One region of the Pseudomonas sichuanensis genome, then DNA from elsewhere that is predicted to be linked to it. Evidence: riboswitches for the same ligand, from Rfam matches in the RefSeq annotation. Region 1 holds a riboswitch; the other holds the start of a gene.
What was found. Region 1 has a riboswitch for cobalamin ahead of cobW (cobalamin biosynthesis protein CobW). Riboswitches for the same ligand answer to the same signal wherever they lie in the genome.
Positions count from the first base shown of each region.

Region 2: another riboswitch for cobalamin. It lies ahead of LOY51_RS16010 (ABC transporter substrate-binding protein); the one in region 1 lies ahead of cobW (cobalamin biosynthesis protein CobW).

Region 1 covers NZ_CP087185.1:3,139,525-3,147,317, forward strand. The annotation lists gene cobN (cobaltochelatase subunit CobN) at 1-3,347, opposite strand, end outside; gene cobW (cobalamin biosynthesis protein CobW) at 3,351-4,418, opposite strand; cobalamin riboswitch at 4,520-4,718, opposite strand; cobalamin riboswitch at 4,779-5,004, shown strand; gene LOY51_RS14200 (CbtB domain-containing protein) at 5,102-5,287, shown strand; gene LOY51_RS14205 (CbtA family protein) at 5,298-5,993, shown strand; gene LOY51_RS14210 (cobalamin biosynthesis protein) at 5,993-6,403, shown strand; gene cobM (precorrin-4 C(11)-methyltransferase) at 6,432-7,184, shown strand; gene LOY51_RS14220 (DUF1272 domain-containing protein) at 7,247-7,489, shown strand; gene LOY51_RS14225 (response regulator transcription factor) at 7,695-7,793, shown strand, end outside.
Region 2 covers NZ_CP087185.1:3,565,969-3,573,761, reverse strand. The annotation lists gene LOY51_RS16035 (helix-turn-helix transcriptional regulator) at 1-20, shown strand, start outside; gene LOY51_RS16030 (OprD family porin) at 386-1,723, opposite strand; gene LOY51_RS16025 (pseudoazurin) at 1,720-2,154, opposite strand; gene LOY51_RS16020 (ABC transporter ATP-binding protein) at 2,172-2,960, opposite strand; gene LOY51_RS16015 (FecCD family ABC transporter permease) at 2,957-3,973, opposite strand; gene LOY51_RS16010 (ABC transporter substrate-binding protein) at 3,970-4,983, opposite strand; cobalamin riboswitch at 5,097-5,294, opposite strand; gene LOY51_RS16005 (acetyltransferase domain-containing protein) at 5,321-6,487, opposite strand; gene LOY51_RS16000 (hypothetical protein) at 6,710-7,159, shown strand; gene LOY51_RS15995 (ParA family protein) at 7,536-7,793, opposite strand, start outside.

The sequences.
Region 1 (7,793 bases):
CCAGCCAGGGTCTCGGCGGCGGCCAGCATGCCGCCCTGGAACTGGTAGTAGTCGTTGGAATCGAGCAGGTCGTGCTCGTGGTTGTCCTGGTTCTGCAGCACCGCCTGCACCTGGCTCAGGCGCTGGGCGAAACGTGCGCGGGCCGGGGTGCCTTCGTCGCTGGCGCCGTATGCGTAGCCGCCGTGGTTGAGGTAGACCTCGGCCAAATCGTCGCGGCTGTGCCACAGGCGACCGTCGATGGCGTTCTGCACCCCAGCGCCATAGGCGCCGGGCTTGGCGCCGAACACGCGCCAGCCGGCCTGGCGTGCCGCCAGCTCTTCATCCAGGCCGTCATCGAGCAGCGCCTGACGCTCGGCACGCACGCGGGCGGCCAGCGGGTTGAGGTCATCCGGCTCGTTGAGCGCGGCCACCGCCTGCACCGCCGCGTCGAACAGGCGAATCAGGTTACCGAAGGCATCGCGGAAGAAGCCCGAGACCCGCAGCGTGACATCGACCCGTGGGCGATCGAGCAGGCTCAGCGGCAAGATCTCGAAGTCGTCGACGCGCTGGCTGCCGGTTGCCCATACCGGGCGTACGCCCATCAGCGCCATGGCCTGGGCAATATCGTCGCCGCCGGTGCGCATGGTGGCCGTGCCCCACACCGACAGGCCCAACTGGCGCAGGTGGTCGCCGTGGTCCTGCAGGTGGCGTTCAAGAATCAGGTTGGCCGAGGCGAAGCCCAGGCGCCAGGCGGTGGTGGTGGGCAGGTTGCGTACGTCGACGGTATAGAAGTTGCGCCCGGTGGGCAGCACGTCCAGGCGGCCACGGCTCGGCGCGCCGCTGGGCCCGGCGGGGACGAAACGCCCGGCCAGGGCCGCCAGCAGGCCGTCGATTTCGGCAGCGCCGCAGGCGTCCAGGTTGGGGGCGACCTGCTCGACCAGCGCTTGCAGCACCTCGCGCACCGGTTGCCAGTCAGCCTGCCCATCAAGTGGGCAGTCGCCTTCCAGCGCCTGTTCGATCAATGTCAACGCCAGCAGTTCGAGCCGTTCACGGGTATCCCCGGCCGTGCGCCACAGCGCCGCGTCCAGCTGCTGTAGCAGCGCCGGGCGTGGACCCTCCCAGGCCTGGCCGAGGTCGCAATCGAGCGGGTCGAAGCCCAGCCCCAGCGCCCGGGCCAGGGCGCGGATCAGGCTGGCATTGCCGCCCTTGCCGTCACCGCGTTCCACCCGCAGCAGCGCCAACAGCGTGTCGCTGCGCAGCCGGCCCTGGGGCGACTGGCCGAACACATGCAGGCCATCGCGGATCTGCGATTCCTTGAGGTCGCACAGGTAGGTGTCGAGCCGCGGCAGCCACACCGCCGCGTCGTCCAGCTGGCCTTCGAGCTGCAGGTCGCGGTCGATGTGGTTGGCCTTGAGCAGTTCGAGGATGTCGCGCTGCAGCTCCTGGGCACGGCGCGGGTCAAGCAGCTGCGCTTCGTAGTATTCGTCAGCCAGCTGCTCCAGCTGGCGCAGCGGGCCATAGGTTTCGGCACGGGTCAGCGGCGGCATCAGGTGGTCGATGATCACCGCCTGGGTGCGCCGTTTGGCCTGGGCGCCCTCGCCCGGGTCGTTGACGATGAACGGGTAGATGTTCGGCAGCGGGCCGAGCAAGGCGTCTGGCCAGCATTCATTGGACAGCCCGACCCCCTTGCCCGGCAGCCACTCCAGGTTGCCGTGCTTGCCGACGTGAATCAGCGCATCGGCGGCATAGCCGTTGCGCAGCCAGAAGTGGAACGCCAGGTAGCCGTGGGGCGGCACCAGGTCGGGGTCGTGGTACACCGCGCTGTGGTCGACCTGGTAGCCGCGCGCGGGCTGGATGCCGACGAAGGTCAGGCCGTAGCGCAGGCCGGCCACCATCAAACGCCCGCTGCGGTACATCGGGTCCTGTTCGGGCGGGCCCCAACGTTCCAGCACGGCGCGCTGGTTGGCTTCGGGCAAGGCGGTGAAGGCGCTGTGGTAATCGGCCAGGCTCAGGCTCTGGGCACAGGGGCGCTGGTCGAGGTGGTCGAGGTCGTTGGTCACCCCGCCGAGCAACTGGTGGATCAGTTCGGTGCCACTGTCGGGCAGGCCGGCCACCGGGTAACCCTGCGCCTGCAAGGCCTTGAGAATGTTGAGTGCGGCGCCGGGCGTATCCAGGCCGACGCCATTGCCGATGCGTCCATCGCGGGTCGGGTAGTTGGCCAGCACCAGCGCCACGCGCTTCGCCTGGTTGTCAAGGCGCGCCAGCTCGACCCAGCGCCGCGCCAGTTCGGCGACGAAGTCCATGCGTTCAGGGTGGGCCCGGTAGCAGACCACGTCGGACTGGCTGCGCTCGCTGCGCCAGGCCAGGTCCTTGAAGCTCACGGGGCGGGTGATGATGCGCCCGTCCAGTTCCGGCAAGGCGATGTGCATGGCCAGGTCGCGAGCGCCCAAGCCCTGTTCGCTCTGCTCCCAGGCCGGTTGGTTGTCCTGGGCGCAGATCGCCTGCAGCACCGGTACATCGCGGCGCAATGGGCGCAGGTTGGGCTGTTCGGGGCTGGACAAGGCAAAGCCGGTGGTGTTGATCACCACTTCAGCCTGCACTTCATCGAGCCAGGCCTCGACCTGGTCGAGGCAGGCGCGCTCCTTGAGGCTGGCCACGGCAATGGGCAGCGGGTTCAGGCCACAGGCTTGCAGGCGTTGGCAAAACACGTCGATGAAGGCGGTGTTGGCCGCCTGCAGGTGCGAGCGATAGAACAACAGTGGCGCCACCGGCTGCTCGGGATGCCAGTCGGCGTACCAGTCCTGCAACTGGGCGCTGGCCTTGGCCGGGTGGTAAACCGCAGTACGCGGCAACGGCTGCGGTTCATCCCAGGCGTAGTCACGCCCCAACCACTGGCTGGCCAGGCAATTGAACAGGCTGACCGCGTTGGCCTTGCCACCCTGGCGCAGGTAGTGCCAGAGGCGTTCGGCCTGCTCGCCACGCACCGTGCCCAGGTCGGTCAGTTCCGGGTCGGGGCGGTCATCGCCGGGCACCAGGATCAGTTGCACGCCGCGCTGGCTGAGTTCCACCAGTTGCTCGACGCCATAGCGCCAGTAACCGACGCCGCCGTGCAGCGACACCAGGATCACCTTGGCGTGGCGCAGCACCTCGTCTACATACAGGTCGACCGAGGCGTGGTTCTGCACCTGCATGGGGTTGGCCAGGCGCACGCTGGGGAAGTCGTCCGGCAACTGCTCGGCGGTTTCGGCGAGCAGCGCCAGGTGCGAATCGCCGCTGCAGAGGATCACCAGCTCGGCGGGAGTCTGGCCGAGGTCGGCAATGCTGTCGTCCGGCACGAAGCCGCCGGGCTGGGTCCTCAGCAGGTGCATGGGTCAGGCGCCCAGGGACTGGCGCAGGCGCGCTTCCAGGTGCACGGCATCGAGGTCCTGGCCGATCAGCACCAGGCGGGTGATGCGCGGCTCGTCAGTGCGCCAGGCGCGGTCGAAGTGCTTGTCGAAGCGCGTGCCCACGCCCTGGATCAGCAGGCGCATCGGCTTGCCGGGAATGGCGGCGAAGCCTTTGGCGCGCAGGATGCCGAACTCGGTGACCAGTTGCGTCAGGGCATCGAGCAGCAGGCTTTCGTCGGCCTCTGGCAGGTCGATGGAGATCGAGTCGAAGGCGTCATGGTCGTGATCGTCGTGGTCATCGCCGTCGTGGTGCGAATCGTGGTGGGTGCGACGGCCGTCGATGTGCGCCTCGGATTCGGCACCGACGCCCAGCAGCACTTCCAGCGGCAGGCGGCCACTGCTGGCTTCGATCACTTTCACCGCTGGCGGCAGCTCTTCGGCGACTTCGGCACGAACCTTGGCCAGGCCTTCGGCGTCGATCAGGTCGGCCTTGTTCAACACCACCAGGTCGGCGCTGGCCAGCTGGTCGGCGAACAGTTCATGCAGCGGCGACTCGTGGTCCAGGTTGGGGTCGAGCTTGCGCTGGGCGTCGACCTGGTCCGGGTAGGCGGCGAAGGTGCCGGCGGCCACTGCCGGGCTGTCGACCACGGTGATAACCGCATCGACGGTGCAGGCGTTGCGGATTTCTGGCCACTGGAAGGCTTGCACCAGGGGCTTGGGCAGGGCCAGGCCGCTGGTTTCGATAAGGATGTGGTCGAGGTCGCCGCGGCGCGCCACCAGTTCGCGCATCACCGGGAAGAACTCTTCCTGCACGGTGCAGCACAGGCAGCCATTGGCCAGCTCGTAGACGCGGCCGTTGGCTTCTTCTTCAGTGCAACCAATGCTGCACTGCTTGAGGATTTCGCCATCGATGCCCAGCTCGCCGAACTCGTTGACGATCACCGCGATGCGGCGGCCCTGGGCGTTGTCGAGCATGTGGCGCAGTAAGGTGGTCTTGCCCGAGCCGAGGAAGCCGGTGACGATGGTGACGGGGAGCTTGGCCAGTGTTTTCATGTCGCGATGCCCTTGGCAGCAATGGCGCGGGCATGCGGGACGACAGCCTCGGGCGTTGCCGGCCGGGCGCGTTCGCCACCGGATCACCCCGCCCGGTTGATAGTCGAAAACGTTGCGAGGCAGGTCTCCTGGCTTGCACTGTTCCGGCAGCGGTGCCGGGGGGATGGCGCCTTCCCGCGCTTGCGCAGTGGCTGTGCCGATCCTTTTGAGTGCTTACAGTTGCGGGGGCAGCCGCGGCTTGGACCGCGTTCCCGTCTTAGCTCCGGCCTGGGCCGGAGAACCTCGAAGCGGCAAGGCTACGCATCCGCCCGACACCGGTCAACCGCTGGGGCGATTGACGCAAGCCACGCCCCATGATTTGCTAGCGCACTGCGTTCAGGTGCCCCCATTGGGGGTGAAACGGGAAACCGGTGCGTCCAGCGTCTTTAATAGACAGCGGACAAGGCCGGTGCTGCCCCCGCAACGGTAAGCGAGTGAAGCGTCTTGACCACTGTGCCGGTTCAACAGGCATGGGAAGGTGACGCCAATAGATGGAGCACCGCTCCACCTCGCCAGCCCGGAGACCGGCCTGACACCACATCAACACCCCGCGGTGGGCGGGCGCTGTCGTATTCCCTGGGCTGTCCTGCCCGGGAGCGCCGCGCCTGCCCGTTGCCCCAATAAAAGCAGCAGAGGAACGCGTCATGCCGATTACCAGCACAAAACACAGCATCTCCACCCCCGCCACACTCAGCCAGCGCATGGTCATCGCCATCGGCGCCAGCCTGCTGGGCCTGTGCCTGGTTTACTTCGCCGGCTTCTCGCACATCGAGGCGGTGCACAACGCTGCCCACGACACCCGCCACAGCGCCGCCTTCCCCTGCCACTGAGTAGCCCCGCATGATTACCCGTATTGCCCGCACTGCGGGCTTCAGTGGGCTGCTCGCCGCCCTGCTGCTGACACTGCTGCAAAGCTTCTGGGTCGCACCGCTGATTCTGCAGGCGGAGACCTATGAAAGCGCCGCCCCGGCAGCCGAGCACCATGAGCATGGCGAAGCCGCCGCCCCCCACGAGCATGAGCACAGCGCCGAAGCTTGGGCGCCGGAAGACGGCTGGCAACGCGTGCTGTCCACCACCGGTGGCAACCTGGTGGTAGCCGTCGGCTTTGCGCTGATCCTCGTCGCGCTGTATAGCCTGCGCGAGCCGGGCCGGGTCAGCACCGGCGCGCTGTGGGGCCTGGCCGGCTTTGCGGTGTTCTGCCTGGCGCCGACCCTGGGCCTGCCGCCGGAGCTGCCGGGCACCGCCGCTGCCGACCTGGGCCAACGCCAGACCTGGTGGATCGGCACCGCCGCCGCCACCGCCACTGGCCTGGCATTGCTGGTGTTCGGTCGCCACTGGCTGTTGAAGGTACTTGGCGCGGCGCTGCTGATTGTGCCCCACGTGATCGGCGCGCCACAGCCAGCGGTGCATGAAAGCCTGGCACCCGAGGCACTGGAAACCCAGTTCAAGATCGCTTCCTGGCTGACCAATGCCGCCTTCTGGGTGGCCCTGGGCCTGCTCAGCGCCTGGCTGTACCGTCGCTACAGTCAAGCCTGATGCTGGAATCTGCAAAGCCGCCGGCGCTGTATGCCGGCTTTGGGTGCCGCCGGGGTTGCCCGGTGGAGACCCTGGCGGTCCTGCTGCGCCAGACCCTGGCCGAGCATGCCCTGCCGCTCAGCGCGCTGCGCGGCATCGCCAGCATCGCGCCAAAGGCCCGGGAGCCAGGCCTGCTGGCCTTGGCCGAGCGCCTCGGGCTGCCGTTCATCTGTTTCGATGCCGGGCAACTGCTCGGCTTCGAGCCGCTGCTCAGCCAGCGCTCGGCCATCGCCTTCGCCCAGACCGGCTGCTGGGGTGTGGCCGAAAGCGCCGCATTGGCCCTGGCTGGCCGCGAATCGCTGCAGCCTGGCCTGCGCGTACCGCGCCAGCGACTCGGCGGCGCTACCCTGGCGCTGGCCATCGGCGGATAATCCGCCCTTTTACCTGCAAGGACTCCCCATGACGGTCTACTTCATCGGCGCCGGCCCCGGCGATCCGGAACTGATCACGGTCAAGGGCCAGCGTTTGATCCGCCAGTGCCCGGTGATCATCTATGCCGGCTCGCTGGTACCCGCTGCCGTGCTCGAAGGGCACCGTGCCGAGACAGTGATCAACAGTGCCGAACTGCACCTGCAGCAGATCGTCGAGGCCATGCGCCAGGCCCACGCCAACGGCCAGGACGTGGCCCGGGTACATAGCGGCGACCCCAGCCTGTATGGCGCCATCGGTGAGCAGATCCGCCAACTGCGCGAACTGGGCATCGACTACCAGATCATCCCCGGCGTGACGGCCACCGCCGCCAGCGCCGCGCTGCTGGGTTGCGAGCTGACCCTGCCAGAGGTGTCGCAAACGGTGATCCTGACCCGTTACGGCGACAGCTCACCGATGCCGGCCGGCGAACAACTGGCCGACTTGGCCCGGCATGGCAGCACCCTGGCCATCCATCTGGGCATCAAGAACCTGGCGCGGATCGTCGAGGAACTCCTGCCCCATTACGGCGCCGACTGCCCGATCGCCGTGGTCCATCGCGCCACCTGGCCCGATCAGGACTGGGCCAGGGGCACCCTGGCGGACATCGTCGAGCGCGTGGCCAGCAAGGGCTTCCGGCGCACGGCGCTGATCCTGGTCGGCCATGTGCTGGGTGATGCACCGTTCGCCGAATCGGCGCTGTACCGCGCCGGCCACGCCCACCTGTACCGCCCGGGCAACTGAAGCGATTGCCGCCAGACGTGGCGACGGCGCACACTGCCCTTCCACGTCACGGAGCCACGCCCATGCTCGAACTACGCCCCAACTGCGAGTGCTGCAACAGCGACCTGCCGGGCGACAGCCCGGACGCCTTGATCTGCTCGTTCGAATGCACCTTCTGTCGCAGCTGCAATGACCAGCACTTGCACGGCCGCTGCCCCAACTGTGGCGGCCCGCTACTCAGCCGCCCGCCCCGGGTGGGCCAGGCCCTGAAGAACAACCCCGCCTCCAGCGAGCGCATCCTCAAGGCACATCCCGCCTGCAACTGACCCGCCTGCCTCAGTACCTGTCCCGGGGCGTTCCCGCGCCCCTTTTGTAGTCCTTTTCTACAATTCCTTGTTGTCTTTTCAACGCGCCTATACTCGCCTATTACCAAGGGTTCGGAATCACCGTAATGTGCGCGCTGCCCAATTGATCCGCAGGCGTGAGCCCGACGGAAGACAGGACATGGGCTCAATCCGACAGGAGTTTCACATGACATCCGTGCTGTTGGTCGATGACCATCACATTGTTCGCCTTGCTGTACGCATGCTGCTCGAGGGGGAGCGCTTCACCGTCGTCGGCGAAACCGGT
Region 2 (7,793 bases), 430 kb from region 1:
ATCTGCGGCGCAGGCGGTGAGGTTCGCTGAGGTTCGCTGAGGTTCGCCGGTGTTTTTGCAGCGCCTATGAGATCGAGCGCCGCCCGCGCGGCGCTTCGCGGGTAAACCCGCTCCCACAGTTTGTTTCGGGCCAATTATTCCTGTGAAAGTACCGGCGCCTGCCTTGGTGCATGCCTTGAGTCATGTGGGGCGGCGGCAACGCCCACACTGAAACCGCGTCGTACCAACAAGGCGGACCAGGTAATGGCACAGGAAAGACTGGCCCGAAACAAACTGTGGGAGCGGGTTTACCCGCGAAGCGCCGCGCGGGCGGCGCTCGATCTTGAGGGCGCTGCACATCTGTCGCCCTGCACTTGGTGGCCCACATCCGGTCGTCAAAGGACCCTCAGAACCCCCCGCTGATCGGCCACTCCACCGCCACCCTAATCTGATCCCCATCCAGCTCCGCCTGCGCCGTATCCCCCCGGTGCACGTTATGCCGCAGCGAAACCGCCACCCCCTTGGCCGCCCCACTCTGCACCACATAGCGCGCCTCCAGGTCCCGCTCCCAGTGCTTGCCATCCTTGCCATACCCCAGATACGCATACCCCCCACGCGGATCGACATGGGTGCCATCGATATCGAACCCACGCACATACAAGGCCGTCAGGCTCAACCCCGGCACGCCATAGGCCCCCATGTTCAGGTCATACCTGGCCTGCCACGACTTCTCGTTCGGCGCATTGAAGTCCGACAACTGCACGGCGTTACCCAGGTAGATCGCCCCGCGGCTGACGTAGTCGAACGGCGTGTTGCCGTCCACCTGCTGCCAGCCCAGGCTGAACGCGTGCGGGCCCTGGGCGTAGCGCGAGACCAGGCTCCAGGTGGTGTTGTCGATGCGCCCGGACAGGGCCTTGCCAGTGTCGGTGGTGCGGTACAGGTTGAGGTCAAGGCTCAGGCTGCGCTGGTCGTCGAAGGCGTGGCTGAGGGTGCTGCCGAGGTAGTGCTGGTTCCAGGTGTCCTGGTAGCGGGAACTGTACAGGCTGGCGCTGACGTTGGCGGTCGGGTTCCACACGGCGCCTGCCAGGTCGAAGCTGTTGCCCTGGCGGCCGTTGGAGTAGTTCACCACGAAGCCTTGATCGTGGCTGGAGGCATTGCGGTCGGTACCTTCGTTGAAGTGCCCGGCCACCAGCTTGAGCCGGTCGATCTCGTTGCTGGTGAGGAACCAGCCGGTGAAGGTCTCGGGCAACAGGCGGCTGTCTGATGAGCTGAACACCGGGGTCTTGACCCGTTGCTCGCCGTAGGCCAGCACGGTGTTGGAGGCGCGCAGCTTGACCGCCGCGCCACCCCGGCTGTATTCGCTCTTGGGGTGGCCGTCGTTGTCGATGGCCAGCAGGCGCGCCTTGCCGGCGCGGCCGCCGCCGCTGTCGAGCTGCACGCCAAGGTAGGCATGGGCATCGACGCCCACGCCGATGAGGCCTTGAGTGAAGCCGGAACTGAATGTACCCATCAGGCCGTAGGCCCATTCCTCGGCCTTGCCGCTGCGTTCGGCGCGGGGTTTGTAGGCGTTGCGCGCGGCACTGTTGCGCCCGCCGTTGCGGTAGTCGCGCTGGTCGTAGACGGTGCGGTTGAGCAGGCTCCAGCTGCTGTCTTCGACGATGCCATTGGCCTTGGACTGGGCAGATTCGCCCAGGGCCAGCGGGCTGAGGCCAAGCAGCGGCAGGGCGATGAACAGCGGTTTCATTGCGCGGCCTCCAGCTTTTGCAGCTGCGCGGCGAGGCGGCTGGCCGCGCGGGCGGGCAGGGCGCCTGGCAACTGCGCCGGCGTGGGTTCGCCCACCTGCACCAGCATCACCATGCCCATCGCCAGATGCGGGATGCACTGGATGCCATACAGCCCGGGCTGGCTGAAGGTGTATTCGTACGGCTGGTTGAGCTTGCTTTTGAACGCTTCGGCGCCTGCCGGCAGCAGGCCAGGAATGCTCGCCGCGTTGTGCCCGGCCTGGGTCGGCAGAAAGCGCACGGTGTCGCCCGGGGCAATGCGCAGGTGGTCCGGCTCGTAGACCATCGCCCCCTCGGCGCCGCGGTTGAGCATCTTCACTTCGAACACCTCGGCCTGGGTGGCGGTGGTGGTCAGCAAGGCGGCAAGCAGCAGGGCGGCGGAGCGGGGCGGCATGGGCGGAACTTCCTGGTTCAGGGGGCGCGAAAACGCAGGATGCGCGCGCCGTCGAAGGGATCGGTTAGGTAGTGGGCGTGTACGCCGAAAGTGCTCAGCAGGCGCTCTGGGGTGAGTACGGCTTCGGGCTTGCCGAGGGCCACCAGGCGGCCCTGGTCGAGCACGGCCAGGCGGTCGCAGGTGAGCGCCTGGTTGAGGTCGTGCAGGGCCACCAGGGTGGTCACCGGCAGCGCCTGGACCTGTTGCAGCAGGCTCAGCTGGTGCTGGATATCCAGGTGGTTGGTCGGCTCGTCGAGCAGCAGCAGTTGCGGGCGCTGGGCCAGGGCGCGGGCGATGTGCACGCGCTGGCGTTCGCCACCGGACAGCTCGCGCCAGATGCGCTGGCTGAGGTGGCTGGCGTCGACATCGGCCAGGGCTTGCTCGACGATGGCGCGGTCGGCCTTGCCGAAGGGCGCCAATGCCGAGAGCCAGGGTGTGCGGCCCAGTGCCACGGCTTCGAAGACACTGATGGCGTCCTGGGTGTCGGCCTGTTGCTCGACCAGTGCCAGCTGCTGGGCGATGCGCCGGCGTGGCAGTGTCGCCAAGGGTTCCCCGAGCAAGTGCACCTTGCCCGTGGTGGGCGTGCGCAGGCCGGCGAGCAGCTTGAGCAAGGTGGATTTGCCCGAGCCGTTGGGGCCGACGATACCGAGGGTTTCACCGGGGCGCACGGCCAGGTCGATACCTTGCAGCACCTCGCGGTCACCCAGGCGCAGGCTCAAACCTTGGCAGGCGAGCGGGGCGACTTCCAGCGAGTTCATCACGGTCATGGGCGCCCCCGGCGGCTGACCAGGATCAGCGCGAACACCGGTGCACCGATCAGCGCGGTGACCACGCCCACGGGGATCACCTGGCCGGCGATCAGGGTGCGCGAAAGGATGTCGGCGACGATCAGGAACAGCGCGCCCCCGAGGGCGCTGGCCGGCAGCAGGCGGCTGTGGCCGGGGCCGAGCAGCAGGCGCAGGGCGTGGGGGATGACCAGGCCGACGAAACCGATGGCGCCGACGATCGACACCATCACCGCGGTCACCAGCGCCGTGCAACTGATCAGCAGCAACTGGGTGCGGCGTACCGGCACGCCCAGCGAGGCGGCGGAATCGGCGCCGAAGGTGAAGGCGTCCAGTGCACGGCGGTGCCACAGGCACACCGCCAGGCCAAGCACGGCCACCGGCAGTGCCAGCCACACCGACGGCCAGCGCACGCCGCTGAGGTTGCCCAGCAGCCAGAACAGGATGCCGCGCGCCTGCTCGGCGGTGGCCGACTTGGTGATCAGGAAGGCGGTCAGGGCGTTGAACAGTTGCGACCCGGCAATGCCTGCCAGGATCACCTGGGCGTTGTTGTGGCTGCTGGCACTGGCGCGCGACAGCAAGAGCACCAGGCCGAACGCCGCCAGCGCGCCGATGAAGGCGCCGCCGGACAGCGACAGCGCTGCGCCGCCCAGGCCAAGCAGGCCGACCGCCACGGCGCCGGTCGAGGCGCCTGCGGACAGGCCCAGCAAGTAGGGCTCGGCCAGCGGGTTGCGCAGCAACGCCTGCAGCACCACGCCGCAAGTGGCCAGGCCCGCGCCGCAGGCGGCGGCGACCAGAGTGCGCGGCAGCCGGTAGTTCCAGACGATGCCGGCGTCGATCGGGTCGAGGGCGTGGCCGGCCTGCCACAGCTGGTTGGCCAGCACCTGCCAGACCAGGTCGATGCTCAGGCGGGTTTCGCCGATGGCGATGCCGGCGAGCATGGCCAGCAGCAGGGCGGCCAGCGCGGCAATGGCGAGGGGCAGCAGGCGGCTCATGGTTGTGGCGCTTGGCCGTTGGCGAAGGCTGCGGACAACCGCTCAAGGCCACGGAACAGGCGAATGCCGGCCTGCATGGCGTCGGCATCGAGGACTATGATGCGGCCGTTTTTCACGGCGTCCATGTTCTTGGTTACCGGGTCGCTGCGCAGGAATTCGAGCTTCTTCTGGAAGTCGTCGGCGGGGAAGCGGCGGCGGTCCATGCGGGCGATGATCAGCCAGGTGGGGTTGGCTTTGGCCAGGGTTTCCCAACCCACGGTGGGCCATTCTTCGCTGGACTCGACCACGTTGCGCACGCCCAGGGTCTGCAGCATGAAGTCGGCCACGCCCTGGCGGCCGGCGACGTAGGGGTCGATCTCAAGGTCGGCGCTGGAGAACCAGAACAGTGCGCTGGTGCCGGCAAGGTCCTTGCCGGCCAGTTGCTGTCTGGCATGCTCCAGCTGGCCCTTGAGTTGCGCGTTCAGCGCCGTGCCACGGTCCTGCACGTCGAAGATCTCGGCCAGCTGGCTGACGCTCTTGTAGATGGTCTCGACCTTGAACGGCTGCAGGCGGGTGCCGTCGGCGCCGACCAGGTTGTCCTTGCCTTCGCAGTCGGACGGCAGCAGGTAGGTGGGGATCTTCAGCTCGGCGAACTGCTCGCGGGTGCCGACCACGCCCTGGGCGCCGACCATCCATTCGAACTGTACGGCCACCAGTTGCGGGCGTTTGCCCACCACCGCTTCGAAGCTGGGGTCGTTGTCGGCCAGGCGCTCGACCTTGTCATTCTGCGTCTTGAACTCGGGCAGCACGTTGTTGAACCACAGCGAGGTGCCGGCCAGTTTGTCGCCCAGGCCCAGCGCATAGAGCATCTCGGTGCCGGCCTGGCCGATGGTCACGGCGCGCGCGGGCGCCTGGGCGAAGGTTTGCGGCACGCCGCAGTTTTCGACGGTGAGCGGGTAGTGCGTGGCGGCGGCCTGGGCCAGGCCGGTCAGCGACATGGCGGCGAGCAGGGTGGCGATACGGGGCAGCATGGTCGGGCGATCTCCTGTCGAAGGGTGCACGGAATGAGCACGGACAGGCATCGCCAGGCTTCGGGCAGGGCGCCCGAGGCAACTAACGGATGGCCATCCCGGACACCCCGCCGGTTGGTGAACATGTGCCGGCAGGTCTCCTGACTGGTGCGTCCTGGCCCTGCGCCAGCCTTCCCGGACACAAGGTCCAGTGGCATCGATGGCGCGGGCTCGGCACCTACAGTTGCGGGGGCAGTTCCCTTTGGCGCGCGTGTGGCGGCCTGGGGATTCCCTATTAATTCCGAGTGGAAACCGGCGGGCGGCATGGTAGACCATCACCCGCCGGGTGAAAACGCCTTTACAGGTATTTGAGCCAGGCGATGTCGCGCCGGCGTGCCTTAAGGCGGGCGAACCCACGCACCGGCAGGTACAGCGCCGCAGCCAGCAGCACGGCACTCAGCCACACCGCGGCAATGCCGTCGAAGCCGAAATAGTCGCCGTGGTTGAGGCCCAGCAGCGCCACGCAGGCCAGGTAAAGCAGCTTGAGCACGTACAGGTGCAGCAGGTAGAAGAACATCGGTGCGGCGCCGAACACCGCCAGCATGCTGATCCAGCGGGCGGACCCTGCGCGCTCGAAGCCGCGCAGCAGCAACAGGCCGGTGCCCAGGGTAAGGGCGAGGAACAGCAGTGACGGCGGGTATTTGGTGATGTTGAAGAAGCTCATCAGGGTTTGCGTGACACTTGGGTAGCTGTTCCACGGCGCTTCGCCGTAGCCGTTGAGCAGGCGCAGCACGGCGAAACCGAGCAGTGCGGCGGTGCCGGCCAACAGCAAACGGTTCTGGCGCTCGGCGGCATTGCTGGTGCGGGCGAACCACGGGCCCAGGCCATAACCCAGGGCGATCACGCCAATCCACGGCAGCACCGGGTAGGAGGTGCGCAGGCGCAGGCTGTCGGTCGCTTGCAGCCAGCCACGGTCATGCAGGATCGCCCAGGGCACGTGCAGCGCCGACTCCGGGCCGAAATGCAGGCCATCGAGCAGGTTGTGCCCGGCCACGATCAGCGCACCCAGCGCCAGCAGTGCCGGGCGCGGCAGCCACACCAGCAGCGACAGGGCGATCATGCTGATACCGATGGCCCAGATCACCTGCAGGTAGATCACGCTCGGCGGCAGTTGGAAGGTCCAGGCGAAGTTGACCAGGGTGAACTCCAGCGCCACCAGGAACAGCCCGCGCTTGAACAGGAATGCCGAGACGTCGCTGCGGCCTTGGTACTTCTCGCCGTACAGCCAGGCCGACAGCCCGGTCAACAGCACGAACACCGGCGCGCACAGGTGGGCCAGGGTGCGGCTGGCGAACAGGCTGGGGTCGGTGGCGTCGATGCTCATCGGGTCGCTGACCTGGCGATGCAGGAAAAAGGTTTCGCGCACGTGGTCGAGCAGCATGAACAGGATCACCAGGCCGCGCAGGGCATCGATGCTCTGCAGGCGCTGGGTGATCAGGGTGGGGGAGGCGGTGGCGCTGGTCATCGGCAAGGGGTCGCAGGCAGGAATGAATGTCAAATGAAACGTTATCTTATAACTATTTGGCTTGAGCTGAACAGAGGCTTGGGTGGGTAAATCTGCATGCCCGCCTGGAGCGAGTGCCATCTAGTGGCGATTGGCCTGCTCGAGACACTTGTGCTTTAGCGAGCATTGGTGGATACATGCAGGCCGCGTGATGCTGAATGTAATTTGCCGACAAGGACTGCCATGAAACCCACCCATCTGCTACTGGCCTCATTGCTGACGTTGCCGTGCGCCTCGGCCCTGGCCGACAGCTGCCGCAAGAACATCCAGGGCGGCGAGGATTGCCGCTACAGCGACGGCACTACCTCAACCAGCCGCGCCAATATCATGGGCGGCTTCGATACCACCTACAGCGACGGGCGCCGCTCCAGCAGCCGCTCGAATATTCAGGGTGGGTTGGATACGCGCTACAGCGACGGCAGTTCTTCCAGTAGTCGCTCGAACATCCAGGGTGGGCAGGACACGCGCTACAGCGATGGCCGCTCTTCCAGCAGCCGGGCGAATATTCAGGGTGGGCAGGATACGCGCTACAGCGATGGCAGCTCTTCCAGTAGTCGGTCGAATATTCAGGGCGGGCAGGACACGCGTTACAGCGGTGGTAGCGGTGAGCGTGATCAGGGGCGGCGGTGGTAGGGGCTGCTGTGTGTTCGGCTGGGTATCTTCAGCGCCTATGAGATCGAGCGCCGCCCGCGCGGCGCTTCGCGGGTAAACCCGCTCCCACAGTTTGTTTCGGGCCAGTCTTTCCTGTGCCATTACCTGGTCCGCCTTGTTGGTACGACGCGGTTTCAGTGTGGGCGTTGCCGCCGCCCCACATGACTCAAGGCATGCACCAAGGCAGGCACCGGTACTTTCACAGGAATAATTGGCCCGAAATAAACTGTGGGAGCGGGTTTACCCGCGAAGCGCCGCGCGGGCGGCGCTCGATCTTGAGAGCGCTGCAAAATTACCACCCTACGCCTGCCCGCCCACACGCGCGACTAAGTCGGCCACTTGAACCCCCACACCCCCCTCACGCCGCCCGCTCCAGCACATCCAGCAACTCGACAAACTCCTGCGCCAGCCTGTGGCGCGGCGCCAGGTGCACCAGGGGCACGGCCGCTTCATGGGACTCGCGCATCTTGATCGAGTTGCTCAGGTACACCGGCAGCACCGGCAGCCCTTCGCCGCGCAACTGGTCGACCAGGGTCTGGTGCAGGGCGGTGCGCCCGGCGAACTGGTTGACCACCACACCTTCAACCTGCAACGCGGCATTGTGGTCCTGGCGCAG